DNA from 4 places in the Tritonibacter scottomollicae genome. Region 1 is predicted to be linked to each of the others. Evidence: riboswitches for the same ligand, from Rfam matches in the RefSeq annotation. Region 1 holds a riboswitch; each other region holds the start of a gene.

Region 1 (7,362 bases):
GGAAATCGAGCAGCTCCTGACCCACTATCAGGATAGCTTCAGCGCCTATGTCAAAGAGACCCTCAGCGCAAAGCAGCTGACCGAAACATTGTCTGATCGATATGCTGCAGCAGAACCGATCCTTGCCGGGATTTTGCAAAATATACATCAGCGTCGAGAAGAGGTCGTCATCACCTCAAAGGCGGCGCAACAGGTTCTGGTGCAACGCGCGGCTGTCGCAGGTTTGATTGGGCTTGCCATATTCGTGACGCTGGCCTTTACCCTCGCTCAGAAGATTGCGAAGCCCTTGCTGCGCGTGCAAACAGTTCTGGAAAAAATGCTGGCTGGACAATTCGACGAGGAGACCCCTCGATCCGCCATCAGAGAAGTGAAGGCTGTCTGCAAAGCAATCGAGAACTTTCGGAAGGGACAGCAAGAAAAGGACCGTCTTTCTACCGAAATTTCCAAAGTCATAAGCGCCTGTGCGGAAGGGGATTTCTCACTGCGCATTCCGATAGAGGATGACAGCGGGGACTTCGCCGTGCTTGGACATGGGGTCAACGCGATCGGCGACGTGGTAGAAAGAGGTCTTGGCGATGTGCGGTTCACGATCAATGCCCTATCTCAGGGTGACCTGACAGAACGCATGCCGGACAACCACAAAGGCGTGTTCTCGGAAATATCAAGCGCAGTCGACGAATTGAGCCAGACACTTACCGGGGTGATCAAGCAACTTGCCGAAAGCAGCGTCACGCTGAACCACACGGCCAACGAAATCGCATCTGCTTCGCTGGATGCCTCCAAACGGGGTGAGGACTCTGCCGCATCTCTGGAGGAGACTTCAGGTGCGATGCAGGTATTGAGCGATGCCGTGAAAGGCACGGCGTCCAATTCAAAGCAAGCGCATGCCTTTGTACAGGACGCACAAAATCGAGTGAACTCCACGCTTGTCGTAGCCGAGGAAACCACCGCCTCGATCAACCGAATTCGCGAAGCTTCCGAGGCCATCAGCAAGATCACCGACATGATCGAGGGCGTGTCGTTCCAGACAAACCTCTTGGCGCTGAATGCGGGTGTCGAAGCCGCGCGCGCCGGCGAAGCAGGCGCGGGATTTGCAGTCGTTGCATCTGAAGTGCGAGCTTTGGCGCAGCGCTCTGCCGATGCCACCGAGGAAATCAACCAGTTGATCCGTCATAGTTCCAACGAGGTGACCCAAGGCGTGGAGCTTGTCAGCCGCACCGGCATAGAGCTGAACGCCATCAAGGAAACGGTTACGAACATGGTGACGATGGTGGACCAGATCGCGGCCGCCACGGTGGATCAGTCAAGCAGCCTGACAGAGGTCAATTCCGCGGTGACCCAGCTCGATCAGAGTTCGCAGCAAAACGCTGCCATGCTCGAAGAAACGGCAGCATCGGCACAATTGTTGCGCAACGAAGCCGCAAAACTCGTGGCATCCGTCAAACGCTTCAAGATCGAACAGGATACGCCGCGTTCTGCTGGTGCCGACCAAGGTTGGGATGAGATGCACCGCTCCGACAAGGTCGCCTGAAGGGCGCAGCGCTACTCAGCAACATGCATCAACGGCGCGGGGGCGGACCTATCGTCAAGGACCGGCCCCTCCAGTCTGAGACTATGCCCCTCAAGAACACCGTCCACCCGATAGTAGCGGCACAGGACATCTCTGGTCAAAACCGCGGCAGGCTCTCCCTCCGCGACCAGAGCGCCATCACACATCAAATGCACATAGTCACAGTAGCGCGCAGCGATACCGAGGTCATGAAATGATACGATGGCGGTACGTCCTCGTCGCTTCACCTCATCGAGCAAGCGCAGCTGGTAGTGCAGATCCAGATGGTTGGTTGGCTCGTCCAGTACATAGACTTCGGGATCGCAGGCCAGAAGCTGCGCGAAGTAACATCGCTGCAATTCCCCGCCAGACAGGCTCTCGGCATCCTGCTCCGCCTTGTCGGCCAGTCCCACCAGCTGCAATGCGTCTTGTGTCGCGCGTCCCCGGTCTCGGGCGGTCATTGCGCGCATGGTCAGCCCGATTTCCACGATATCAGCCGGCGTCAAGCCGGACAGCAAGCCACCGCCCTGCACCAATGCGCCAACGCGTCGGGACCATGCCGCTGGGCTGAAACCCTGTTGCGGTTGGCCATCCAGCAGGACTTCGCCTGCTTGCGGCTGCAACGCACGGTAGAGTGCCCGCAATACGGTGGTCTTGCCCGCCCCGTTTGGCCCCAGCAGCCCATGAAAACGACCACGACCGACCGACAGTGACAGGTTGCTCACGTAGGGCAGACCTCCAACGGCAATGGAGAGATCGCGAATTTCAAGGATGGGATCAGCGGACACGTGACATACCTCGTAATATGTAGATGAACGGCGGCGCCGCCAGCAAAGCCAGCAGGACTCCAAGCGGAAGCTCTTCCGGGGCCAGCACAACCCGACAGGCCAAGTCGACAAGGATCAAGGTGACCGCCCCCAACACCATTGCCTGAGGAATCAAAACTCGGTGACGGGCGCCCACCAGCAAACGTCCCATATGGGGCAAGATCAAGCCGATAAACCCAACGATACCCGCAACCGCGACAGCCACACCTGTCAGAGCGACGGTAATGAGAAAAACAAGGACGCGCATACGTCCCACATGCACCCCAAGCGACAGCGCACGCTCATCACCGAGAAGTGTCGCATCCAGTTTTGACGTCGTGAAGAGGGCCAAAGCTAGGGACACAAGCAACACCGCAAACAACAGCGGAAGTTCCTGCCAATCGGTCCCTGCAGCGGTTCCCATCAACCAGCCCATGGCATTGCGGGTCGCGTGCGGATCACCGACATAGAGGAAAAACGCGGTCAATGCCTGGAACATCAGAGACACGGCAACTCCCGCCAAGATAACCACCAACGGGTCGAGAGACCTCCCGCGCCGGGTGGATAGGCCGATGGTCAACAGGAACGCGGATGCCGCGCCTAGAAATGCAATCAACGGCAGCCCAAGCGTCGTCGTCACACTGGCGGGAAACCAGATGATCGCCCCCACAGCCGCCGCCGACGCACCGGAGGACAACCCCATCAGGTACGGGTCGGCCATAGGATTGCGCAGCGCCGTCTGCATCAACACCCCCGCAAGCGTCAGCCCCGCACCAATCATGCCAACCGCCAGCACACGTGGGACACGCCACTGCCAGATGATCAGAGACAGACCGCGCGGAGCGTCCTCGCTCCGCATGAGAATCGCCAACCGCTCGCTCCATGAGATCTCAGCCGTCCCCCATAGGATACCGGCCGCCATCGCGAGGAACAACGCAACGACGGACAGCGGCAGCAACAGTGGCGATCCCCGTGACACTTACTTCAACCCGGCGAGTTGGCGGTTAACGGTCTCGACCCCATCAACAAATCGCATGCCCAGCAGGGTTTCGGAAAAGGGCACGGTCACGAAGCGCCCTTCTTTGACGGCCCGAAGCTCACTCAGTACCGGATCGGCCTCCATATGCGCACGCTTGTCCGCAGCCGTGGACCAATCCGCTTCGATTAACAGGATCACATCCGGGTCGGCCGCCATCACACGCTCCCACGACAAATCCACCCAAGTACCAGGCACATCGGCGCTGATACTCTCGAGCCCGGTCAGCTTGGCCAGCAACGCAGGGCCACCGCAACACCCGATCGAAAACGGCGTATCGGTGCCGCTATCATAGATGAATGCCGTTTGTTCCGCGCCTGCCGGGTCCTCCTGCACCACATCGAGGCGTGCCTTCAGCCCCGTTACAAGCTCATCAGCATGGGCTTCGACCGCGAACAGCTTTCCGACAGTTTCGATGTCATGAAAGATCGGCTCAACCGTCAGCGGAACATCCTTCGGGTGTTTGACCTTGCAGGAGGCATCCACAAGATAGGTCCCGATACCCAACCCGTGCCACTTCTCTGCCGCGCCCAGGTTGTCCTCGGAAAACGCTGACCCAAATCCTGCAAAAAGAAAGTCTGGTTCTTTCGCCAACACCACCTCGGCGGCTGGGTATTTCTCTGCCAGCACAGGAATACTGTTATACGCGGCCCGCCATTGCTCCGGAATTGCGTCGTCCATATAGGCCGTGCCGACCAGAGATTCCTCGAGCCCTAGGGCCAACATGACTTCTGTAGCCTGCTGGTTCAGGGTTATGGTCCGGGATGGCACGCTTTCAAACGTATGAGACACGCCGCAGCTTTCGACTTTGATAGGGTCAGCGTGTGCAGCGGAAGCAAAAAGACCAAGCGGCAGCAGCAGGCTACGCAGTTTCATGGGAGACTCCAGTTTGATGGAAAATAAGTGATTCAAGCCTGCCACCGCGCGCAAGAACGGTGGCGACAAAATTCTGAATGTGCGCACGGTCCGCCATGCGATACCAGTCCCCACGCGGGTAGTGCACGATCACCGGGCCGGCGTTGCAGGGAAAAACACAGCCCGTCGTGGTGACGAGACAACTGTCCCCAAGCCCTGCCCGACGGATTTCGACTTTCAGGACGTCGGCGAGGTTTGGGGCGTCTTTCACGTGACAGCGAGGCCCCGTGCAGACCAACAAGTGGTGCTGATGAGCTGGTGGCAGGTCCCAGCCCTTGCCTCTTTCCCCCTGTGGCTGCGCAGAAATTCGGCGCATTGGCAGCTCGGCCCGGGCGACTGCAGTGATCACACCCATGTCACTTTCTGGGCTGGCAGCAAAATACAACTCGGGCACTGGCAGGTCCTGCCGGGCAAGCCATGCGCCTGCAGCCCCGGGAAGCCATTTCTCCAATGACTGCGAAAACGGCAACCCCACGGGCCGCAGATCAATTCGTGTTGCGCCGCGTGCGCGCAATTCATCAAGAGCAGACCAGAGGCCCGCACCTTCCGCTTCCAGCCGGATCGCCAATGCAGGACCCGCAGTTGCGCCTTCGAGCTTTTGTGCCAACATGGCAAAGCGTTGCGCGCTCACATAGGTGGCGGAAATCAGGTAAAGATACGCGTGCATACCAACCTCCTGACAGGAGACGGGTCGCTGCGGTTCATAAGACCTTTGGCATCTGTCATCACGTCCTCCGCAGGCCCACCGCCCGCTTGGTTTACAGTCGTGATGGCAGGTCTCCTGACTTGCGGATCATTGCGCTCTCGTCCCTTCCCGATCCCGGTGGATCAGTGGTGCGTGACGGGGCACTTGCCGCTTACAGTTGCGGGGGCAGTTTCGGATTTGGCGCCTCTGGGCTCCTCCTCACCGAATTCCCTTTTCATCCCACTTGCCTTTGGCGTCGGGGAACCATCGCCCCTCTCTTGCGTCAGCAGCGCAATCACTGTCAAGCGGCATGGCGAAACTGTCGTCGTTGCTTCAGACTGCATAATCACGCGAAAATATGGATGCCAGGTGCGCCGAGAGAGACCATTCGATCACCTTCCGGGTGGAGGTCTCGTGCACAGAGAGTGGTATGGAGCCTGTTCTTGGCGGTCTTGTTTGCGCAATAGGTCCTGCCCAATGCCGTCTGCCCGCCGGGTTATGTCGGTCACCGCGGCAACGCCGCCTTGTCTTCGGCGCACTGCGCGACCTTGCGGCGAACGGTTTGGATCATCTTAAGAAATGGCTCTTTGGACACCGGCTTTGCCAATACCTCATCCATGCCCGCCGACAGGTAGTGAGCCGATTGCTCCGGCATCGTATTCGCAGTCACAGCCACAATAAACCCGGGCTCGCGCGCGCCTGCCTGCTCCAGAGAGCGGATCCGTCGAGTGGTCTCGACCCCATCCATTCCAGGCATTTGAATATCCATCAAGATGATATCGAACGCCAGATCGCGCGCCAGTTCGATTGCTTCTGCTCCACTTGAGACGGATTGAACCCGGTAGGATGATGAAGACAGGAACTTTTCCAAAATGAACCTGTTTGTCTTGTTGTCGTCGACCACCAGAACATCCATCACGGGCATAACGGGCAATACATCTGAGAACGCGTCAGGGCGGTTTTCGAGATCCAAGATATCATCTGCCGGGATCAAGGGCAGTCTGATTTCGAATACCGCACCCTTTGGAGCGGAAGGTGCCAGTCGCAATTCCCCCCCCATCAGATGACAAAGCTCTCGGGAGATTGAAAGCCCCAGGCCAGTGCCACCGAATTTTCGCGTATCACTGCTATCGGCCTGACGAAACGGCTGGAAGATCGCATCACGAGCCTCGTCGGGCACCCCAGGCCCGGTATCGCTGACACGCACCAATAGGGTCATGCCATCGTCAATGGCTCTGGCGCTTATCAAAACCTGTCCGACTTCGGTAAACTTGACGGCGTTTGAAACGAGGTTGTGCAGTACTTGTCGAAACCGGTGAACATCCCCGTTGATAACCTTGGGCAAGCTGTCCTCGATGTCGACGCTCAACGTCAATCCCTTCTCGCCCGCCGTTGCCGCAAACAGGGAGCCTGCGCCCTTGACGATGTCTCGCAGAACGAAGGGGCTGTTTTCCAGCACCATCTGCTCTGCTTCGATTTTGGACAGATCAAGCACATCCCCGATCGTTGTGAGCAGAACTTGCCCGGAGCCTTCGATGACCTTCAGGTATTCCTGCTGCTCGCTATCCAACACAGTATCGCTCAATACCGATACCATCCCCAGCACGCCATTCAGTGGCGTGCGTATTTCATGGCTGACATTGGCGAGGAAATTGGTCTTTGCGCGGTTTGCTGCCTCCGCATGTGCCAGCGCTTCACGAAGCGCCTCAGCGGAACGTTCTCTCTCGGTGATGTCGACAAGAGAAACCAGCCAACCCAGTAACGGCGTCTTGGTCTGGATCGGACTCTCGATCAAAGCCGTGCGTAAATCGAAGACACGCCCGCCGAACCTGATCGGCTTGAGGCATTGGATTTCACCCGTCTTGCAGAGGTCGCTCAACATTGGTCCAACTTGGTCTAGCTGGTCGAGGGTCATCCCCTGATGCAAAATTGGCTCCCTGAACACATTCCTTGCCGCAGGGTTTGCGTCCGCAAGCCGTCCATCCGCGTCCATCAGGAGCACTGGGTCGCGGGTGGCATAGAACATAAGGGTCCGCCCCTGAGATGCGGTGTCCATCATGGAATTGTTCACGAGAAGCCAGCTCAGCGCTATGAGCGAAACTGCAAATGTGAAGGGAGTCGGATCGAAGCCGAAAACGGTTAAATCCCACGCAATATAGGACAGGTTTGCCGCCATCGGCGCCGCGGTGATAATGATCAATGCCGCCAAAAATGGGCGGATCACATTCTTTGCTCTCAGAAAAGCAAACGCGAGCACCCCTAAGGCAATCACGAGAAATACATAGAGACCCGCGGCAACAACAAAAAACAAAGGCCCATGATCAAATTCGACATAGGTGTATGCCCCCTCGGTCACAAGCCGAGTATCCAC
Region 2 (7,362 bases), 1.1 Mb from region 1:
GCCGCAGCCGCCGCTCTGGGCACCGAGCTGACCCTGCCCGGCGTGGCGCAATCTCTGGTACTGACGCGCACATCCGGGCGGGCCTCTGCCATGCCCGAGGGTGAAACACTGGAGAATTTTGCCGCCACCGGTGCCACATTGGCCATTCACCTGTCGGTTCATGTGCTGGATGACGTGGTGGCACGTCTGTCGCCTGCCTATGGATCCGACTGTCCGGTGGCGATCGTCTGGCGGGCGACCTGGCCGGATCAGAAGATCATCAAGGCGACGCTGGGTTCAGTCATTGAGGCCACCGAAGGTGCGCGCGGGCGCACCGCACTGATCCTGGTGGGGCCTGCCCTGGGCGCCGAGGATTTTGCCGAAAGCTGCCTTTATGGTGCGGACTATGACCGCCGCTACCGCCCGCAGAGTGCCGACAGCCCGTGGTCCGAGTGGAGCGAAGCGGATGAGTGATCGCTTGATCTATCACACCGAGGACAGCGCCCGAGCCTGGGTGGGTGCGCAAGCGCCCTCCCGGGAGGAGGGTCGGGCGCTGTCTGGTCCGTGGACCGGACAAGAGTTCTCTGCAAACGAGGTAGCCCGATGACCAATTTCCCCAAGGGCCTGATGATCTCTGCCCCCTCGTCCGGCACCGGCAAGACCACGGTGATGCTGGGCCTGTTGCGCGCATTGGCCGAGGACGGCCTCACGGTGCAGCCGTTCAAGAGCGGACCGGACTATATCGACCCGGCCTTTCACCTCGCCGCTGCCGGGCGCGCGTCCTTCAACCTTGATACCTGGGCGATGGACAGCGGGCTGCTCGATGCCGTCACCACCCAGGCCACTGGCGCGGATATCTGCATCGGCGAAGGGTCCATGGGGCTGTTCGACGGCGTTGCCACCCGCGGGCAATCGGGTTTTGGTTCCTCGGCAGAGACCGCGCTCAGGATGGGCTGGCCGGTGGTGCTGGTGATCGACGTGGGCGGGCAGGCACAATCCGCCGCCGCCACCGCGCTTGGCTTCAGGATGTACAACCCCGATCTGCCCTTTGCGGGCGTGATCCTGAACCGGGTCGCCAGCCCCCGGCATGAGCGGCTGACCCGGCTGGGGATGGAGCGTGCGGGCGTCAAGGTGCTGGGCGCCCTGCCCCGGCGCGGCGATCTTACGCTGCCCGAACGCCACCTTGGCCTCATTCAGGCGGTGGAGCATCCCGATCTTGAGGCGGCGATTGCGGGCTACGCGGCCTTCCTGCGCGACAACGTCGACCTTGACGCGATCCGCGCGGTGGCCAGCACAGCTGCGGCCCCTGCCCCGCGCGCCCTGCCAAAACCGCCAGCACAGCGGATCGCACTGGCGCGGGATGCAGCGTTTTCCTTCACCTATCCGCACCTGCTGGAGGGCTGGCGCGCCGCCGGGGCCGAAATCCTGCCGTTTTCCCCCCTGAACAACGAGCCCCCCGCCCCGGACGCCGATCTGGTCTGGCTGCCCGGTGGCTATCCAGAATTGCACGGCGCGGCGCTGGCAGCGGCGGAGACATGGCGCGCAGGCCTGCAGAAACATGCGCAGACGAAGCCGGTGCATGGCGAATGCGGCGGCTACATGGCGCTTGGCACCGCGCTGATCGACAAGGCGGGCACCCGGCACCAGATGGCCGGGCTCTTGGGGCTGGTCACGTCCTATGAGAAGCGCAAGTTCCACCTCGGCTATCGCCGCGCGGAGCTGCAGGCGGGCATGCCGGGCTTTGACACCGGCGACTTCCTGCGCGGGCATGAGTTCCATTACTCCACCATTCTGGATGAGCCCGACGCACCACTGGCGCGGGTCATGGATGCGGATGGCAACCCGGTGCCGGAGACCGGCTCGATTAAGGGCAACGTCACCGGCACCTTCTTCCATCTGATCACCGCAGAGCATGAGGGAGAGCACGCATGAGTGGCTTTGTCAGCTTTGTTTCCTCCGGTCCCGGCGATCCGGAGCTGTTGACGGTGAAGGCCGTAAAACGGCTGGAGGCGGCGGATGCGGTGCTGTTCGACGATCTGTCCTCGGGGCCAATCCTGGACCATGCCCATGCGGATGCGGATCTGGTGGGGGTCGGAAAACGCGCCGGGCGCCCCTCGCCGAAACAGGACCACGTCAGCAAACTGCTGGTGGAATACGCGCAATCCGGCGCCCAGGTCGTGCGGCTGAAATCCGGCGACAGCGGTGTTTTTGGCCGCTTGGAGGAAGAGCTGACCGCCCTGCGCGCCGCTGGCATCAAATACGAGATCATTCCCGGCGTCACCGCCGCCTCGGCCGCAGCAGCGGCGGCGGGCATTCCGCTGACGCGGCGGCTGACTGCGCGGCGGCTGCAGTTCATCACCGGCCATGACGTGACCGGCGGGTTGCCGGATCACATGAACCTCGCCGCCCTTGCCGATCCGGAGGCCACCACGGTGGTCTATATGGGCAAACGCACCTTTGCGTCGATGCTGGCGCTGCTGTTGGACGAAGGCCTGCCGCAGGACACGCCGGCGCTGGTGGCCCTCGGCGTCTCCACCCCGGCGCAGGAGCTGCACCGCACCACGGTGCAGGCGCTGCCTGAGCTGCTGGAGCGCATCGACAGCGCCGCGCCGGTGCTGATCCTTTACGGTCCGCTGGCGGATGAAGACGCGCCCGCATGACGCAGCCGACGCTCACGCTCTGCCGCAGCTGCAGCACTGCCGACCCGGACCTGCCACGACAGATCTCCGCGGCGCTGGCGGCGGCGGGGCTGAGCGCGACGCTGCAGCAGGTCGACTGCATGTCGGGCTGCGACCGCCCACAGACCCTGGCGATCCGCCAGAGCGGCAAGACCGCCTATCTGTTTGGCGAGATCACATCAGCGGATCTGCCCGATATCCTGACGTTCCTGCGCCTCTATGCCAGCAGCGCCGATGGCACGCTGCCGGATGCAAGGCCGCTGGGTGAGCTGCGGTTCAAGGCCATTGCCCGCATCCCCGCAGAGCTGCCCTGACCGCATCGCCAGAGGCTATCCGCCCTCCGCAAGCCCCCTGAAGATCACGGAACTGCCGCGAACAGCGCCTCCGGTGGCGTATTCACGCTTGACCGGAGCAAAGCGCGCAAGGCACAACAGATGCATACGGTGTCTGATGATGCAAAGCATCGGGACTGAAACGGGAATGAGGAACGGCGGACCCAATCGCGGCGCCGAAGCCCCAACCGCCCCCGCGACTGTGAGCGGCGAGCGACATTCTGAACCCACTGGCCTGCGTGCCGGGAAGGAGGATGATCGCCGTGACCCGCGAGTCAGGAGACCGGCCGTATGGAACGAGAACTTTATGTCTGCCGTCGGGTGTGACGGCACGGAGGACACACACATGACGACCAAGACGCTTACCTCGACCACATCCGTCTCCAGCATCATCCCGGCGCTTTTTGCCGTGGTTCTGGGTCTCGGCATCATCACCGTGACCGGCCATGTGCAGGCCTCGACCCTGCATGATGCGGCGCATGACGTGCGCCACGCCACCGGCTTTCCCTGCCACTAAGACCATGCTCGCACGTATTCTGACCAGCGCGTTGTTCGCTGGCGCTGCAGCGGGGCTGATCGTCGCCCTGCTGCAGCTTTTCTTCGTGCAGCCGGTGCTGTTGCATGCCGAACTTTATGAAACCGGCGCGCTGGTGCATTTCGGCGGTGATCCCGTCAGTGCCCATCCCGAGCTGCCGGGCCTGTTCGATGAGCCGATGCGCAACCTGCTGAGCGTCCTCTTCACCATGCTGACCTACACCGGCTACGCGCTCGTTCTGGTGGCGCTGATGTCGCAGGCGGAGCGTCAGGGCCATGTGGTCACCGCACGCCACGGCATCATCTGGGGGATTGCGGGATTTGTCGCCTTTCACTTCGCGCCCGGCTTCACCCTGGCCCCCGAAGTGCCCGGCGTCGCCGCCGCCGATGTCGGCGCGCGTCAGATCTGGTGGGTGGCCACCGTTGCGACCGCCGGCGTTGCCATGTGGCTGATCGCCTTTGGCGGCAAGCTGGTGTCCTACGTGGTGGCGGCGCTGCTGCTGATCGCCCCGCATGTGATCGGCGCGCCGGAACCCGATACGTTCACCGGCCCGGTGCCGACCGAGATCGGAGCGCTGTTTGCCGCGCGGGCCTTTGGCATCGGCATGGCCGCCTGGGTGCTGCTGGGCGCCTTTGCCGCCTATTTCTGGCAGACCGAGTCCGCCCGCGACGCAGCTGCAGCGTGACCCAGAACGCCTGATGATCCCCGCCGCGCACATCGCGCCCGGCGGGGATTTCCATATTGAAGGAAGACCCCATGTCCCGTTCGCTCGCCCTGTTTGCCATCGGTCTTGTCTTTGGCGGCGGCATCGGCTTGGTCACCGCCGCCGGAAATGGCGTGACCTTTGATGGCCACGACCACGGCGACCCCGCCCATCATGGCGGCGGCAGTCAAGCCGAGATGGCCGCACATGATCACTCCGCCATGGTCAATATGGCCGCTGGCCCGGAGGCCCCGGCGCTGGAGATTGCACTGACCCCCGATCCGATGTCGGGCTGGAACCTGCACGCGATGCCGCAGAATTTCCGCTTTGCGCCCGAAAACGCCTCCGGCGCTGATTTGGAGGGCGAAGGCCACGCCCATGTCTATGTCAACGGCGAAAAGATCGGGCGGCTCTATGGCCGCTGGATGCATATCGGCACGCTGCCCGAGGGTGAGGTGGAAGTGAAGGTCTCGTTGAACTCCAACAGCCACGGGGTTATCGCGGTTGACGGCAACCCGGTCGAGGCTGCGGTGACCGTGGACACGCGCTGATGGTGCGCTCCTGAGACCATGCCCTTGACCTGCCCCGGACACGGCACCAAGACCGGGGCAGATCTGACCGCCCATTTATTCTTGAGAGATTGCGCCCCATGCTCCACCTCAGCCTGATCGGTATCGGCACCGGCAACCCCAAGCATCTGACGTTGCAGGCGGTGGAAGCGCTCGGCGCGCAGGATCTGATCCTGATCCCCAACAAGGGTGCAGGCAAGGATGACCTTGCCGGGCTGCGCCAGGCGATCTGCGCCGAGGTGCTGGCGGGGGTCGCGCAGCCGCCGAAGATCGTCGAATTCGACCTGCCGGTGCGAGATCCAGCCACTGCCGACTATCGTCAGCGAGTGGATGACTGGCATGACGCGATTGCCGAGGTCTGGCAGGCGACCATGGCGGCGCATCTGCCGAAGGGGGGACGCGTGGGGTTTCTGGTCTGGGGGGATCCGTCGCTCTATGACAGCACCATGCGAATTGCCGAGCGTCTGCGCGCGCGGGTGGGGATGCAAATGCAGGTGATACCGGGCATCACCTCGATCCAGGCACTGACGGCCGCCCACGGCGTGCCGCTGAACGGCATTGGCGCGCCGGTGCAGATCACCACCGGGCGACGCCTGCGCGATCACGGCTGGCCCGAGGGCTGCGACACGCTGGTGATCATGCTGGACGGGGATTGCTCATTCCAGAGCCTTGAAGTGCCCGAAGAGGTGATGATCCATTGGTCTGCCTATGCGGGCATGGAGAATGAGATCAATATTGCCGGGCGCCTGTCCGAGGTGCAGGCGGAGATCCTCGCCACACGCGCCAGCGCCCGCGCCGATCACGGCTGGATCATGGATATCTACCTGTTACAGCGTCTGACCTAATCACCTGACCTGACCTGACCTGACCGCTCGGCCTGGCCGCGACGCGTGTCCTCATCAGCGGGGGCCTCCCGCCCGTCGCTGGCCGTGCCAGAGGCACAACCGCTCCCGTTGGGCATGGCGCCGGACCTGACGGTCCGGCGCCGCAGCCTGTCCGTAGGACAGGCTGCCCGGCCCAACCCCAAGCGGGGTCTTGCGTCAGCAAGGGACTGCGCGGGGGCGGGAGCTCCCCCTGCCCGACCTCCAACGGTCTGATTTCGGCGCGACACCACGGGCTCAGGCGTGGCTCAGACAGCGCCCTCCGGCAGGCCATGCACCGCGAGGGACTTGTTGCCGAACCGCTTGTCCTCTGTCACCTCGCGCCCGAACCATTCGGGCGGCACGAAGGCCTCCGCCGCAGCCTCATCGGCGAACTCCACCTCAACCATCTGCAATGGTGCCAGTGTGCCCTCGAAAATGTCGAACTCATACCCCCAGCCATCCGCCAGCACGCCGGTCCAGCGGGTCTTTTCCAGCCGCCGCCCTTCGGTGCCGGGCCAGAAGGTCTCATAGACCGTCCGGGTGATCTCCGCCTCGCGCTCTTCGCGCACCCGGCCCGCGCCGCCCTTCTGGGTGAGGAAGAACCGTTCCCCCTTCTGGCGCAGGCGCAGTTCGGTGCTGTCCTCCAACGCTGTCAGATAGCCTTGCTTGACCGGTGTCGCCGTGGCTGCGGTCAGATCGGGGCGCTCCGCAACCAGGTACTTCCGTTCGATCTCTTTCATGGCGATCCCTTTGTTCTCATAGCTGTCTTCCCCCCCGACACATGGGCGTTCACCTCGTCGAACAGCGCCAGATAGGCCCTGCCCGCCGGGCGCGTCCTTGCAAAGCACAGCGCCGGCTCACGATACACGCCCATCTTCTCCACATCGGTGGAAAACGGCAGCTCCGTGGACAGGAACAGCTTGCCATAGCTGTCACGCAGCCGCGCCATCGTCTCGCCATGCAGGGTCTTGCGCCCCTGCACCATGGAGAAGAAGGTCAGCAGCTTTGCGGTCTTCAGCCCGCTCTCCTTGAAAAACGCAAACAGCTGTTCGAAGCTGCGTTCGGAGAGGGTGGTCGGGATCACCGGCACCACCACCCTGTCGGCGGCCTTGAACACCGCCTCCGACAGCGAGGAGATGTTGGGTGGGCAATCCAGAATGATCACGTCATAATCGCCATCCACCGCTTTCAGCGCCTTTTTCAGGCGCGAGCGGCTGTTCTTCATCCGCGACAGAAACACGTCAAAGTCGCGGAAGGTCAGGTTGGCGGGCAGGATATCGAGGTTCTCGTAATCGCTGCCTCGGATCGCACGGGTGAAGCGGTCCACATCCTCAAAGAACTGCGTGTCCTTCAGCTTTTTCGACGGCTTCACCCGAAAATAAAAGCTCGACGCGCCCTGCGGGTCGAGATCGCACAGCAGGGTGCGTGCGCCGGACTGCGCATAGGCATAGGCAAGATTGACGGCCGCGGCGGTTTTGCCGACGCCGCCCTTGTTGCTGTAGCAGGCGATAATCTTCATGCGGCGGCTCCCTTACGCTGACACAGCGTCTTGATCTCGGCGCGGGTCTCGGCGCTGTTGAACTGGTCGAAATACGTCATCACCCGCGCCCGCTCTGCGCGCTGGCGCTGGTCGAGGATGGCGATCAGCGCGCCGATGCTTTGCGCCGCCTCCAGCCCCCTGGCACCGGTGACGGCAGGGTGCG
Region 3 (7,362 bases), 1.1 Mb from region 1:
ATATAGGCACCTCCACCGAACAGGTGGCACGCGCACTCTCTGGCCATGCCGGGCTCACCCTCCTGTCCAACAATATCAATATTATCAATATGATGATGGACAAGGAAACACGCGATCTGATCCTTGTCGGCGGCTCTATCCGCCAAAGCGATGGCGCCATTGTCGGCGAAGAGGCGGTGGCCTTCATCAACCGCTACAAGGTCGACTATGCCGTGATCGGTGCCTCTGCCCTCGATGCGGACGGTGCCATCCTCGACCATGACGCCCGCGAAGTTTCCGTCGCCCGCGCCATCCTGCAAAACGCTCGCACCCGCATCCTGATCTGCGACGGCAGTAAATTCGACCGCTCCGCTCCGGTGCGCATCTGCGCGCTGGCGGAGCTGGATATTGTCATCACCGACCGCCCCGTACCGCCGGAATTCGCCGAGGCCGCAGCCGCCTCCGGCACCCGAATCCTCATTGCGGACGGCAACCCGGAAACCGAAAGCAGCGAAAATGACTGATACAGCTCACACCTCCGACATCACCGATCTTTTTGTCATTGGCGGCGGCATCAACGGCTGCGGCATCGCCCGCGACGCCGCCGGTCGTGGCCTGTCGGTCGCATTGGCAGAGAAGAACGATCTCGCCTCCGCCACCTCCTCGGCCTCCACCAAACTGTTCCACGGGGGCTTGCGCTATCTGGAGTATTTCGAGTTTCGGCTGGTGCAGGAAGCGCTGATCGAACGCGAGGTGCTGCTACGCGCCATGCCGCATATCTCCTGGCCGATGCGCTTTGTGCTGCCCTTCCACAAGGACATGCGGTTCGATAACACCACGCCGACATCCAAGCTGCTGACCACTTTCATGCCGTGGATGAAGGGCCGCCGCCCGGCCTGGCTGATCCGCTTGGGTCTGTTCATGTATGACACGCTTGGCAAACGCGGCATCCTGCCCGGCACCTCAACCGTTGATCTGACCACGGATGAGGCAGGCAAGCCCCTGAACTCAAAGTTCAAAAAGGCGTTTGAGTATTCCGACTGCTGGGTCGAGGACGCCCGGCTCGTGGTGCTCAACGCCCGTGATGCCGAGACCCGAGGGGCGGAAATCCTGACCCGCACCGAAGTGGTCAACGCCACCCGCCACGCCGACCACTGGGAGATCCGTCTGAAGGATCTCGCCACCGGCGAAGAGACCACGCGCCGCGCCAAGATGCTCGTGAACGCGGGCGGTCCCTGGGTGGCGGATGTGCTGCGTCAAAAGCTGGGCCAAAACAGCCGAGAGAGCGTGCGACTGGTGCGCGGCAGCCATATCGTCGTGCCGAAACTCTACGATCACGGGCGCTGCTATTTCTTCCAGGGTCAGGACGGTCGCATCATTTTCGCCATCCCCTACGAGGAGGATTTCACCCTCATCGGCACCACTGATGCGGACCATCCCGACCCAGAGACCAAGCCGGTCTGCACCGAGGAAGAACAGGACTATCTGGTTGATTTTGCGTCGAACTACTTCGAAAAACCCGTTTCCCGCGATCAGATCGTCTGGACCTATTCCGGCGTGCGACCGCTCTATGACGACGGCGCCAGCTCCGCCTCCGCCGCAACGCGCGAATATGTGCTGACCCTGGATCAGACGCAGGCGCCGCTCTTGAACGTGTTTGGCGGCAAGATCACCACCTACCGCAAACTGGCCGAGGCCGCACTGGCCAAGATCGGCGAGGCCTTTCCCGACCTCTCCGACAATTGGACCGCCGGCGTGCCGCTGCCCGGCGGCGACTTCCCGGTGGAGGATGTGGCAAAGCTGCGCGACAGGCTCGCCCGCGACTACCCGTTCCTGACGCCCTATGCCGTGCGCCGCCTGCTGCGCGCCTATGGCACCGAGGCCTGGGACCTACTGTCCGACGCCAAGGAAGAGGCTGATCTGGGCCAAAGCTTTGGCGCGACGATCACCGCCCGGGAACTCGATTGGGCGATCACCCGTGAGTGGGTGCGCTCGGGCGAGGATTATCTCTGGCGGCGCACGAAACTGGGCCTGCGCTTGAACGAGGCAGAGCGCGCCGCCGTCGATACCTATATCCGCGACAGAGCCGCACAACTGGCGGCCTGACAGGTCTACCCCTGATGCCCCCTGTTGCGCGCGCCCCAGATTTATGCGCGCGCAACTCTTGCAACGCGCATAAAAAGTATCAGCAAGACTGCCCCGTTGTTTCGCGCACGAAACAATAGGTCAGCTCCCCTGACCTGCACAGCAGAACCAAAGGTCGCAACAACCCCTTCATCTTTTTCCAAATACCTCGGAGCGCGAGGCAGAGCCTCGCATCCCAAGACCAGCCACAAGGCCCGACGCTTCAGAATTCCACACCCTTCTGCGCCTTGATCCCGGCGCGGAACGGATGCTTCACCTGCGTCATCTCGGTCACCAGATCGGCGATCTCGATCAGCTCTTCCTTGGCGTTGCGCCCAGTCAGCACCACATGAGTCATCGGCGGCTTGTGCTCCACCAGGAACTCCAGAACCTCCTGCAAATCCAGATACTCGTAGCGCAGCGCGATGTTGATCTCGTCGAGCAGCACCATGGTGTTGCGCTCGTCCAGGATCATCTCCTTTGCCTTCTCCCAACCGGCGCGAGCGGCAGCGATATCGCGGGCCTTGTCCTGTGTTTCCCAGGTGAAGCCCTCGCCCATGGCGTAGAATTGGCACAGGTCGGCGAAATTCTCCTCGATCAACGTGCGCTCGCCGGTCTGCCAGGCGCCCTTGATGAACTGCACCACCGCCGAGGGCATGCCATGGGCGATGCAGCGCATCACCATGCCGAATCCCGAGGAGGATTTTCCCTTGCCGGGGCCGGTGTGGACGATAATCAGGCCTTTTTCGCCATCCTTCGTTTTCATCATCCGGTCGCGGGCGGCCTTCTTCTTCGCCATTTTGGAGGCGTGGCGCGCCGCTTCCTCCTCAGAGATGTCGTTTTCGGTCTTTGCGGTGGTCTCGTCGCTCACGGGGGTCACTCCTGCTGTCTGACCCCATGTCTTGACAAAGAGTGCCGCCATGGCGCAAGGGAATTTCGTTGGTTCCCGAAGATGACACCCTTCGGGCGAAGAGGGAATGTGACATGGGCGTCCCGCGCGCCCTCAAGCACAGCCGCCCCCGCGACCGTGACCGGAGAGGTCTCCCGACGCCACTGGCGCATACCCCGATGGGGTCGCACCGGGAAGGCGGGATGACCGTCAGGGCAGATCCGCCCTGGCATCCGCAAGCCGGGAGACCTGCCAACACGCGTTTTGAACCGGCGGACGGGGTGTTCCGCGACCGGTCGAGGGCTTGCCGTCACTCCATGGCGTCGGTGCCCCTTGCTGGCCCGGCCCCGCTTCCGCCCAGAAGGAGGAGACAAGGCCGCATGGGAGACACCCCGAGCCAGAGCCCGGAGCCGGTTGTCCTGACCGTTTGCACCACCTGCCGTCCCGAAGGCGCCGACCCGGAGGCCATCCGCCCGGGACGCATCCTTGCGGATCGCCTTGCAGGCGCCCCCCTGCCCGAGGGCGTCACCGTGCGCGGCGTCGAATGCCTCTCCGCCTGCAGCCGCAGCTGCACGCTGCATCTCTCCGGCGGGCCGGAGCGTTGGAGCTATATCTACGGCGATCTCGACCCCGACACCCATCTGGACGACATCCTCGCAGGCGCTGCCGCCTATGCCGCCACCGACACCGGATTTGTGCCCTGGCGCGAACGCCCCGTGGTGTTCCGCAAGCAGTCGATCGCCCGCATTCCGCCGGTCTCCATGCCCGGGGTCGAGCTGTCCCCGGCGGCGGCATCAAACGCCTCGTCCGAGGGCTCCGACGCCCCCACAGAAATGCCCCCTGCCGCACTGGCGCAGGACTGACCTTGAAAGGCCGACCATGAGCACATTGAACAAGATCCCCGTTACCGTCATCACCGGCTTTCTCGGCGCCGGCAAGACCACGCTGATCCGTCACCTGATGCAGAACCCGCAAGGCAAGCGCCTCGCCGTGGTGGTGAATGAATTTGGCACTGCCGGTGTCGATGGCGACATCCTGAAATCCTGCGCCGACGAGAGCTGCCCGGCGGAGAACATCATGGAACTGGCCAATGGCTGCATCTGCTGCACCGTGGCCGATGATTTCATCCCCACTATCGAGAGCCTCATGGCGCTGCCGGAACCGCCCGAGCATATCGTCATTGAAACCTCCGGTCTGGCGCTGCCGAAGCCGCTCTTGAAGGCCTTCGACTGGCCCGCCATCCGCTCGCGCATCACGGTGGACGGGGTGATCACCCTGGCCGATGCCGAGGCCGTCGCCAAAGGCCAGTTTGCCCCCGATCTGGACGCCGTGCAGGCCCAGCGCGAGGCGGACGAGAGCCTGGATCACGAAACACCTCTGTCCGAGGTTTTTGAGGACCAGATCTCCTGCGCCGATATCGTGCTCTTGTCCAAGGCGGATCTGGCCGGCGAGGCGGGCGTCGAGAAGGCCCGCGCGGTGATCGAAGCCGAGGCCCCGCGCAAGCTGCCGATCCTGCCGATGACCGAAGGTGTGATCGATCCCCGCGTGATCCTTGGCCTTGGCGCTGCCGCCGAAGACGATCTCGACGCGCGCCCAAGCCACCATGACGGCCACCACGATCATGAACATGACGATTTTGAGTCCATCGTGGTCGAAATGGGCGAAGTATCCGATCCCGAAGCGCTGCAAACTCGCATCATCGAGATGGCCCGCGCCCGCAACATCCTGCGCGTCAAGGGCTATGTGGCCGTGGAAGGAAAACCGATGCGCATGCTGGTACAGGCCGTGGGCGAACGCCTGCGCGCTCAATACGACCAACCCTGGGGCACGCAGCCGCGCAAGACCCAGCTGGTGGTAATCGCCGAGCATGATAACATCGACACAGCAGGCATCCACGCCGATCTCGGGGCCTGAGTTTCAACACCAAGGGCGCTGACCTCTCGCCATGAGGTCCCGCCCGGCGGACACGCCGGGCAGCGCCCGACCCTCCCCCCGGGAGGGCGCTTCGCACCCACACAGGGTCGGACGCTGCCCTCTCCGATTTGAACGAAGCGGACCAACCTCATGCACGTCGTCTTCCGCGAAAGCCACGGGCTCGGAGAAACAGACACCCCCTATGACGTCGGGCAGACCCCCGGCGATCTGGTGGTGCTGTCCTTTTCCGACAGCGATCTCGGCGCCTTTGCGGCGGGCTGGCACCGCGCGGACGGCAAACTCCCCTCCACTCGGCTTGCCAATCTGGTGGCGCTGAAGCATCCGCTCTCGGTCGATGTCTACGCGGAACAGACGCTGGAGGGCGCAAAGGGCGTTCTGGTGCGTCTGATCGGCGGCGAGAGCTACTGGTCCTACGGTCTGGCCACGCTGCAGGATCTGGCCCGGCGCAAAGGCATCGCGCTGGCGATCCTGCCCGCCGACGGGCAGGAAGATCCGCGACTGGACGAACTCTCCACCCTGCCCGTCTCCACCCTGCGCCGGTTGCAAAGCCTGTGTGATGCGGGCGGTGCGGTGGCAGCCCAGGCCGCGCTGGCGCAGTTGGCGCTGGCGGCGGGGCTTTATGCCGGGCCGGTGATCGGCAAGAAGACCGTGCCCGATTTTGGCTACTACGATCCCGACCACGGCGTGCTGAGCGACCTGCCGCAACAGGACAAACCTTTGGTCCTGCTGAGTTTCTATCGCTCCTACCTGACCTCTGCCGACACCGCGCCGATCGATGCGATGATCGCGCAGCTGCGCGAGCGGGGCTATGCGGCATTTGGCGTCTTTGCCCCCAGTCTCAAGGCGCCCGAGGCGGTAGACTGGCTGCGCGCCGAGCTGCCTCGGCTTGATCCGGCAGCGATCATCAACGCCACCGCCTTTTCCGCGCAGGGCCGCGATGGCAGCGCCTCGCCGCTCAGCCTCACCGGCTGTCCGGTGTTTCAGGTGGCGTTGTCGACCGCCCGGCGCAAGGACTGGGATCTGGCCGACCGCGGCCTATCGCCTGCCGACCTCGCCATGCATGTGGTGCTGCCCGAGGTGGACGGGCGACTGTTTGCCGGTGTCGTCAGCTTCAAATCCCCCACCAAACGCGACCCGGATCTGCAATATTCCCGCTTCATCCACCGCGCCGATGCGGATCGTATCGCGGCGGCGCTGAACCGGGTGGAGGCGCATCTGCGCCTCAGCCGGACAAAAACTGCGGAAACACATCTGGCGCTGGTGCTCTCGACCTATCCGGGCCGCGATTACAACCTCGCCCATGCGGTGGGTCTGGATGCGCTGGCCTCGACCAGCGCGATCCTCTCTGCCCTCGCGGCAGAGGGCTATGATGTCACGCCGGAAAATGATCTTGGTGCGCGCCTGTCACAGGAGGTGCTGAGCTGGCCTATTGCCGACTATCGCGCCGCACTTGAGACCCTCCCCGAAAGCCTCCGCAATGACCTTCATGCGGCATGGGGGGCACCGGAGGACGATCCGGCCATCCGCGACGGCATGGTGCAGTTCCGCGCCCTGCGCGCGGACAAGGCGCTGATCGCCCTGCAGCCCGAGCGCGGCGATGTCCACCTGCGCGAGGACGACTACCACGACCTCGACCGCACGCCCCGGCATGGCTATGTCGCCTTCTACCTCTGGCTCCAAACCCAGGCCGACGCGCTGGTGCATGTGGGCGCCCATGGCACGCTGGAATGGCTGCCGGGCAAGGCGGTGGCGCTGTCGGCGGCTTGCTGGCCCGAAGCGCTTTGCGCATCGATGCCGGTGATCTATCCCTTCATCGTCAACGACCCCGGCGAGGCCGCCCAGGCCAAGCGCCGCATTGCTGCGATTACGGTTGGTCACATGCCACCACCGCTGGCCCAGACCACCCTGCCCGAGGGCATGGGGCGGCTCGAAAGCCTGCTGGATGAATACTCCACCGCCGATGGTCTGGATCCGTCCCGCCGCGACCGGCTGATCGCCGACATCCGGGCAGAGGCGCAGGGCAGCGGCGTCGAAGAGGACCTGAACATCCCCGCCGAGGCCTCGGCAGCGGAGGCGATCACCCGCATCGACCGCTTTGTCTGCGACATCAAGGAAAGCCAATACGGCGAGGGGCTGCATATCTTTGGCAGCGGCGATCATGGCGCGGCCGAGATGCGCGGGCTGCTGGAGGCTCTGGCCGGGCGAATGATCGCCCCAGGCCCGTCCGGCTCCCCCTATCGGGGCCGGTCGGACGTGATGCCCACGGGGCGCAACCTCTTTACCACGGACCCCCGCGCGGTGCCGTCGCGGGCGGCGCAGGCGCAAGGGGTCAAACTGGCGGAAGAGCTGCTGCGCCGCCACCTGCAGGACCATGGCGACTGGCCACGCGGGCTGGTGGTGGATCTCTGGGGTTCGGCCACCATGCGCACGGCGGG
Region 4 (7,362 bases), on a different replicon from region 1:
GCGATGTCACCAAAGCCGTGCTTGCCAGCCTGATCCTGCGCGAGGTGCGCAAGGCCATTCCAAATCTGTAGTGGTGCCAAAGCGCGCTCGCATCGCGCAGGCATAGCTTTAACATAATTCATATTACGAGATATACGTCGGGCAGGGGGTGAAGATCCCCTGCTTGGACGTGCATCCGGACACAAAACTAAAATTATACTTGATCTCCCATGTTTGCTGCACGATTGTGCAACAAACAGCAGGGCATGATATGTCAGACAGTAAACCGAAATTTCGCCGGGAAAGCCCCGAACATCGTCGCGAGCAGCTGATCGAGGCGACCTTGCGGGTCATTGCCCGTAAAGGCGTTTCTGCGGCGACCGTTCGCGAAATCTCGGCCGAAGCTGGCGTTGCCTTCAGCCTGATCCGTCATCACTTCCGTACCAAAGAAGATCTGATGTACGCGGCGTATTCCTACCATATGCGCAAAATGGCGCATTTGTCTCTTTCGTCGGCGACTGATGTGTCGCGTCCGATTGCAGACCGTGTGCGCCAATGTGTCCGCGACACACTTTCAGCGCCCGTTGCAAGCGGTGAAGGGTTGCAGATTTGGGCGGGCTTTATCCAGATGGTCCCGCATGACGCGCGCATGAAGCAAATTCACATCGACACCTATCTCGGGTTCCGTGATGCGCTGGAACCTCTGATCACCGAGGCCCTGCGAGCACAAGGCGCGCCTGCAGACCCCAAAACCGTGGAAGAAAAGGCCATCGCCTGCAACGCGGTCCTCGACGGTCTCTGGCTTGAAGGGTCGATGCTGCCTGAGATGCTGCCCGCGCACCGGCTGACCGACGTCGCCGAAGCGACACTTTTTGCAATTCTTGGTCTCTCTCCAACAGACTGAACCAAGCACCAGTACGACAAGGAAGAACTCATGCAAACGATCGGCCAGGCCTTGGCACAGAACCTTGTGGATCGCGGTGTCGACGTTGTGTTTGGCATTCCCGGCGTCCATACGATCGAGCTTTACCGCGGGATCGAGGGCGCCGACATCCGGCACATCACCCCCCGCCACGAACAGGGCGCAGGGTTCATGGCGGACGGATACGCGCGCATTTCGGGCAAGCCCGGCGTGGTTTTTGTCATTACCGGGCCCGGGCTCGTCAATACGCTGACCCCAATGGCTCAGGCGAGGGCCGACAGTATTCCGATGGTCGTAGTGACCGGCGTCAACCGGCGCGATAGCCTTGGCAAGGGGCTGGGGCTGCTGCATGAACTGCCTGACCAGCTGAAGCTCTCCCAAACTGTTGCAAAACATGCCGAACAGGTTTGCGCCGCCGCCGACCTCGAAGGCGCGCTGGATCGTACATTCGATGCACTGAGCGGGCGCCCTGCCCCGGTCCATATCGAGGTTCCAACCGATGTCATGGACCTTGAAGGGCCAGATGCGCTCAAAATCTCTGCTCCCACGACAGCCGCTGTGCCTGACCTCTCCGCCATCGTGCAACGGCTTGCGCAAAGCGAACGCCCTGTGATCCTCGCTGGCGGGGGCTGCCGTACCGCGGACGCAGCCCTGGCCGAACTTGCCGAGAAGCTCGACGCCCCGGTCATCCAGACCGTGAACGCGCGCGGCTTGATGCACGGTCATGCGCTTACGGTGGCGGCAAGCCCCTCGTTGCAAACCGTCCGCAACCTGATCGAGGAGGCCGACTGCGTGCTGGCATTTGGAACCGAGCTCGGCCCGACGGACTACGATATGTATGCCACCGGGACCTATCCCGACATGGCGTCCCTGCTCCGCATCGACATCTGCGCAGAACAGCTCGCCCGTCATCCGGCAGAGGCTACTACGGTGGGCGATGTGGGCCCTTGTTTGACGCAGCTTGCCAGCGCAATTCCAGCGCGCGTGCCCGGCGACGGCGCGGAGCGTGCCCACAAAACCCGTGCCGCAGCTTTGGCCGAAGTCGAGGCCCTTGCGCCAAGCTACGGTGCGCTTATTGGCCAAGTGGAGACACTCCGAGACGCCCTGCCCGGCTCCATTATGGTGGGGGATTCAACCCAAGCAATATATGCTGCCAATCTGGCCTATGATCATGATCGCCCTGGCGGTTGGTTCAATGGCGCCACCGGATTTGGCGCGCTGGGATACGCGATTCCCGCAGCCATCGGTGCGGCCCTGGCGGATCCCACTGCTCCAATCGTGGCGATGATGGGAGATGGTGGCGCGCAATTCACCCTTCCGGAACTTGGCGTGGCAAGCGATGAGAACCTGCCGATCCTCTTTGTTGTCTGGAACAACAATGCCTTTCTCGAGATCGCAAATGCTATGGAAGGTGCAGGCATCACCGCCACAGGTTGCCATCCGGGCGCACCGGACTTTGAGGCCGTCGCTGCGTCTTATCGCCTTGGTTTCAAGCGCACATCTCCAGACGACTTGCGTGATGCACTGACGCAGATCCTGCCGCTTGACGGCCCTCTGCTTCTGGAAATCGACATGCAGGGCCACTCTTCGCCAACCGATTGAGAACGTCTGCGGCGACCGCCTCGCGCCCAATGCGGCTTTCGCGCTCGGCTGTGAGCTGGCTGTTTCCCGCGTCATAAATCCCGTCGCGCCCAGCCCCTAGGCGCGACGGGGGATTCTTTTGACCGTCAGCAGGCTCAAATTTCGACAGAAACCTTGCCGATCGGGTTGGAGCAGCACGCCAAAATATAGCCGGCCTCGATGTCGTCATCCGAAATGCCGCCATTGTGGACCATGTGCACATCGCCAGCGGTTTTCTTCACTTTGCAGGTGCCGCAGACCCCGAATGTGCAGCCGGACGGAATGTTCAGCCCGTTGGCCCGTGCCGCAGCCAGAACCGTGTCCGTTTCCGCAACTTTGGCGGTCACCCCGGATGTTGCGAAGGTGATTTCTGCCGAGGTCTCGTCATCGAGAACAACATCATCGAGATCAGGCTGTTCGGCTTCATTCGCAACCGGCGCGTGGAAACTCTCCTGATGGTAGTTGTCCATATCGAAACCGAGACCGGCCAACGCATCCCGCACCGCCTGCATGAAAGGCTCCGGCCCGCAGCAATAGACCTCGCGCTCAAGATAATCCGGGGCCATCAGGCCCAGCATCAGCTGATTGAACACACCCTGATATCCGGTCCAGGGCCGATAGAGGTCCGGCTCTTCAACAACAAACTTCAGGTCCAGCTTTTCTGAGCGGCTCGCCATCTGCTCCAGTCGCTGACGGAATATGATCTCCGACGGGCGTTTGGCACAGTTCACAAACACGATGTCCAGATTATCGCCGTCATCCCACATATTGGTGGTCATCGACATCATCGGGGTGATGCCGGAGCCCGCAGAAATAAAGAGGAATTTCTTTGCTGAACTGTTTGCATTCGTAAACAGACCAGCGGGTCCGATCGCCTTGATCCGGCTGCCGGGGCGCAGGTTGTCGAGCATCCAGCGGGTGCCGATACTGTCCGCCTGGGCCTTGGCTGTGATCGTCACGTTGCGTGGCCGCGACGGCGACGAGGAGATTGTATATGTCCGGTGCAACGGACCACCCGGAACCGGGATTTCCAACGTCATGAACTGACCGGGATCAAAGTCGAACAACGCCCCGGATGGCGCCTTGAAGGTGAATGAGGCGGTGTTCTCCATCTCTGGAATGATGGAGACGCATTCCAGCATCTCAGTATCTTTCCAGATTGTGCGTTCACTGATTTTCGGCATGTTCTGTTACTCCGCCGCCAAGGTCTGAGGGGCGCAATTGCGCTTGAGGGTATCGAGGTACCACTGCACGAACTGCAGCACGCCGCTTTCCTGAACCTGGGAATAGGGACCGGGCTCGTAGGCAGGTGAATTGATGCCCATCTGATTGTACTCGACCACTTCGCGGTCTTCGTCGTTGGTTGCGATCCAGACCTCGGTCAGTCGGTTGAGGTCATAGTCCACCCCTTCAACAGCATCCTTATGGACCAGCCATTTGGTGGTGACTTCGGTTTCGGTCGCACTGATCGGAGTGACCCGGAACACAATGGAATGGTCCGACAGGAAGTGGTTCCAGGTGGTCGGGTAGTGGAACTTCAACAGCGATCCGGCATCGGCGAACGGCGCCCGCCCCAACCAGCGGCGCACTGCGGTCTTACCATCGAGCGTATAGCTCTCGGCGCCCTCTTTCAGCGGCATACGGGCCACGCGGAACTGACCATCAGCGTTCAGATAGAATTCCGCCGGCATCCCTGCCTGCTCGCAACGGTTGAAATGCGCCTGCAGAGTTGCGGGCGTTTCGCCGCCTTCGATACCGGTGATCGATGGATCATCCGGGAATGTCCGGCATAGCGACGGGTGGTTGCCGCCACAGTGATAACACTCACGGTTGTTTTCCCAGACCAGTTTCCAGTTGCCCTGCTCGATGATCGAGCTCTCATAGGCAACCTTGGCATTCGACAGGTCGTGCACCTCCAGGTAGGGGCGTGTGATCTCTGCAAAATGCTCAAAGTCCGGCGCCTCATCCGCAAGGCAAATGTAGACGAGCCCGGCAAGTTCACGACAGTGCACTGTCTTCAAACCGTGTTTGCTGGCATCAAAATCCGGTCCCATGTCTCGGGCCCACAGCAGGCGGCCATCCAGCTCATAGGTCCACTGGTGATAGGGACAGACCAGCTTTGGGTTGTTGCCCTTCTTCGCCTTGCAGATCACCGATCCCCGGTGACGGCAGGAGTTGTGAAACGCACGGATTACGTCGTCGGACCCGCGCACGATGATCACGTTGTACGTGCCAATCTGCTGCGTGACGTAGCTGCCTGATTTTTCCAGCTCGCAGGCAGGAATGGCAAACAGCCACTCCTTGTAGAAAATCTCCTGCAGATCGGTCTGGAACACATCAGCATTGTTGTAAAATGCCTGCGCCAGCCCGTGTCCCGGCTGGTGGTTTGCGATCAGCGCATTGATATTGCTGTTCATTTCCTGACTCCCCTGCCGCCTGCGTCCGACATGTGCGGCGCGACTGCGGTTGGTTGGTTGTTCGGACGGCACAGGGAACCCGTTAGGCCGCGGCGGAGGAAGCCGCGCCCTGCAAGATGCCCAAACCGCCGCCCGCGGTTGACGATATCTGTTGAGGCTGGTTTCCGGGCTCAGGAACTGACCAATTGGTCGGAGCGCAACGCCTTCCCGGGGTCCTCCACCCAGTGGCTGATGTCGCGCGCGCGGGTTCCATGACCGTTGCGGGGGCAGCGCCGGAGTTTCACCGGCTTCCCAAATTCTCCACACGGATCGCTCCGCGCAGCACCTCTTGAGACTGAGTTGTACCGAGATTCGAAAAACCAGATCCGCGAATTGCGACATTGTTTATTGAGTTCGAGACAAGCGCGACGCCCGCGCCACAATTCTTGCTCGGCGTCGTCCACACCGCCCCCCAAGACAGACATGACCGCAACGGAGCGCTCAATACGCGCCGATGCATTCGGCGTGGCGAACACGGGGGTCGCACAGGGATCTTCGATGGTCCTGACCGCATGCCGCAGATGGTAAGGGCGCGCCGCGTATCCATGCCGCACACGATGTCGGTGTTCAGAACATCGAGACGTGCTTTTGTCCGTTTTACCATCATCAAGTGGGCGCAAACGCTCCAATAAAAGCAACATATGCGATGGTTTGGCGAATTAAATGGTACGGCTTTCCGCATTCAAGCAGGAGTTCATTAATTCAATTCGACAAGTCTTTCTTTTGAAAACACGTTATCTTTGGGGATAACATTCAGGTGCGGTGCAAGGAGCAGTACGGCTTCAACCGCAACTTGTTGTTAGTAAAAGGTCAAAACATGTCAAAAATGAACGTACAAGACTACGCACTGATGTCGGGAGCGAAACCGGTTCTCCTGAACGTCCTGTCCATTGATGATGACGAAATTGATCGTATGCGACTGCTGAAGATCTGTCGCAAAGCCGGGCTCATGGTAGATTTTACCGAAGCTGCAAACCTGGCTGAAATGCGTGAATGCCTCGATGTGGACGCGTTCGATCTGGTCTTCATCGACCACGATCTGGGCATGGATACAGGCCTCGACGCGCTTGGCATCCTGCTGTCGCATGAAGATCAGGTCGGCGCGGTTCCGATCATGCTCACGTCCTCGGTCGACTACCATGTTGCAGTCGAAGCCATGCGTCGGGGGTGTGCCGACTATATCGTCAAGGACGAACTCACGGTTGATGCGCTGATAAAATCGGTGACATCGGCCATCGAACGACGTGCGCTTTACGGGGCGCTCACGGATGCGCGCGCGTCAGAGTCAGAGCTAAAGTCGATTTTTGAACGTTTCATGGTGAGCTGCGGGCCAGAAATGCGCGAGCTACTGCGCAGAAGCATGATGGGCGTGCGAGCGGTCAAGATGCAGGCGCGCAGCGATGATGCTATCGACCCGACGCTGCTCTCGAACCTGTCGATGTTTGAACGCGGTGCAAAGGATCTGGTAGCCTTTATGGACGATCTTGAAAGCGTCGTGGGTGAGGGTCGTCGCCTTACGGTCACCGAGTTGCGAAAACGCCTTCAGTAGGGGTACCCGCCCCGGCATACACATGAGTTAGGCGCAGCGGTTTTACTGTAGCGCAGGTTTGAATTCCTTATCCGGAGAGGTGACTATCGTGTCGCCAAGGTGGATCTCTATAAAGCTAAAAGTCGCGCTGGTAGTATGCCTTGTTTCTGGAGCGTCTTTCAGTGTCTTCTTCGCCATCAATTATCAAGACACCATTCAACGTATTCACGCTCACGCAGAAGAGCTGATACAGCGCAATCACGAAACACACACGCGCTACATCGTTGATACGCTGACAAAAATGCGCCAGGATTCGGAGATGATCGTTGGCTTCCCGCCAATTTCCGGGATCATCCGGACCCGCGAAGCGATCGACAACCGCGATCCGCTGGATGGGTCAACACTCGCCGATTGGCGCGCTCGGCTTGAAACGCTTTTCATCAGCATCATCGGCAATCGCAGTGGCTACAGTCAGATTCGGCTGATCCTGGCAGAAAACAACTGGTCTGAATTCGCCCGCGTAGATCAAGACAATGGAGATGTCCAAGTCGTTCCTCAAGACGACCTTCAGTCCAAGGGCGAAGAACCATATATTAAAGCTCTACAGGCCGATCCCACTTCAGACATTCTGTTTTCGAACGTTACCCGCAACCGGGAGCACCAAAGGGTATCAGGACCTCCGATGCTGCGGTCGATGAAACGCGTTGTTGACGAACACGGAAACCTGCTCGGGGCGATCGTGGTAAACGCAGATATTGCGAGTCTGCTTACTGTCCCTTCCAGCTCCGAAGACTTGGGACAAACCTTTTATTCAGTTGAAAATTCTGAAATCGCGGGCATTCCTGTCGCTGATGGCG

The links. Region 1 has a riboswitch for cobalamin ahead of R1T40_RS15880 ((2Fe-2S) ferredoxin domain-containing protein). Riboswitches for the same ligand answer to the same signal wherever they lie in the genome.
Positions count from the first base shown of each region.
Region 2: linked by a shared signal. The riboswitch ahead of R1T40_RS10635 (CbtB domain-containing protein) and the one ahead of R1T40_RS15880 ((2Fe-2S) ferredoxin domain-containing protein) in region 1 are both predicted to bind cobalamin.
Region 3: linked by a shared signal. The riboswitch ahead of R1T40_RS10565 (DUF1636 domain-containing protein) and the one ahead of R1T40_RS15880 ((2Fe-2S) ferredoxin domain-containing protein) in region 1 are both predicted to bind cobalamin.
Region 4: linked by a shared signal. The riboswitch ahead of R1T40_RS00635 (aromatic ring-hydroxylating oxygenase subunit alpha) and the one ahead of R1T40_RS15880 ((2Fe-2S) ferredoxin domain-containing protein) in region 1 are both predicted to bind cobalamin.

Region 1 covers NZ_CP136704.1:3,190,493-3,197,854, forward strand. Annotated here, with positions in the region: gene R1T40_RS15860 (methyl-accepting chemotaxis protein) at 1-1,531, shown strand, start outside; gene R1T40_RS15865 (ABC transporter ATP-binding protein) at 1,543-2,337, opposite strand; gene R1T40_RS15870 (FecCD family ABC transporter permease) at 2,327-3,313, opposite strand; gene R1T40_RS15875 (ABC transporter substrate-binding protein) at 3,335-4,267, opposite strand; gene R1T40_RS15880 ((2Fe-2S) ferredoxin domain-containing protein) at 4,254-4,973, opposite strand; cobalamin riboswitch at 5,061-5,275, opposite strand; gene R1T40_RS15885 (hybrid sensor histidine kinase/response regulator) at 5,497-7,362, opposite strand, start outside.
Region 2 covers NZ_CP136704.1:2,087,132-2,094,493, forward strand. Annotated here, with positions in the region: gene cobM (precorrin-4 C(11)-methyltransferase) at 1-453, shown strand, start outside; gene R1T40_RS10620 (cobyrinate a,c-diamide synthase) at 583-1,911, shown strand; gene cobA (uroporphyrinogen-III C-methyltransferase) at 1,908-2,639, shown strand; gene R1T40_RS10630 (DUF1636 family protein) at 2,636-2,971, shown strand; cobalamin riboswitch at 3,082-3,295, shown strand; gene R1T40_RS10635 (CbtB domain-containing protein) at 3,336-3,506, shown strand; gene R1T40_RS10640 (CbtA family protein) at 3,511-4,209, shown strand; gene R1T40_RS10645 (hypothetical protein) at 4,281-4,778, shown strand; gene cobF (precorrin-6A synthase (deacetylating)) at 4,877-5,641, shown strand; gene R1T40_RS10655 (CYTH domain-containing protein) at 5,926-6,399, opposite strand; gene R1T40_RS10660 (ParA family protein) at 6,396-7,178, opposite strand; gene R1T40_RS10665 (CHAD domain-containing protein) at 7,175-7,362, opposite strand, start outside.
Region 3 covers NZ_CP136704.1:2,072,844-2,080,205, forward strand. Annotated here, with positions in the region: gene R1T40_RS10550 (DeoR/GlpR family DNA-binding transcription regulator) at 1-503, shown strand, start outside; gene glpD (glycerol-3-phosphate dehydrogenase) at 496-2,085, shown strand; gene cobO (cob(I)yrinic acid a,c-diamide adenosyltransferase) at 2,327-2,974, opposite strand; cobalamin riboswitch at 3,027-3,263, shown strand; gene R1T40_RS10565 (DUF1636 domain-containing protein) at 3,373-3,855, shown strand; gene cobW (cobalamin biosynthesis protein CobW) at 3,872-4,906, shown strand; gene cobN (cobaltochelatase subunit CobN) at 5,057-7,362, shown strand, end outside.
Region 4 covers NZ_CP136702.1:152,437-159,798, reverse strand. Annotated here, with positions in the region: gene R1T40_RS00655 (biotin transporter BioY) at 1-71, shown strand, start outside; gene R1T40_RS00650 (TetR/AcrR family transcriptional regulator) at 170-883, shown strand; gene R1T40_RS00645 (5-guanidino-2-oxopentanoate decarboxylase) at 914-2,503, shown strand; gene R1T40_RS00640 (hybrid-cluster NAD(P)-dependent oxidoreductase) at 2,638-3,705, opposite strand; gene R1T40_RS00635 (aromatic ring-hydroxylating oxygenase subunit alpha) at 3,712-4,938, opposite strand; cobalamin riboswitch at 5,077-5,282, opposite strand; gene R1T40_RS00630 (response regulator) at 5,795-6,526, shown strand; gene R1T40_RS00625 (sensor histidine kinase) at 6,606-7,362, shown strand, end outside.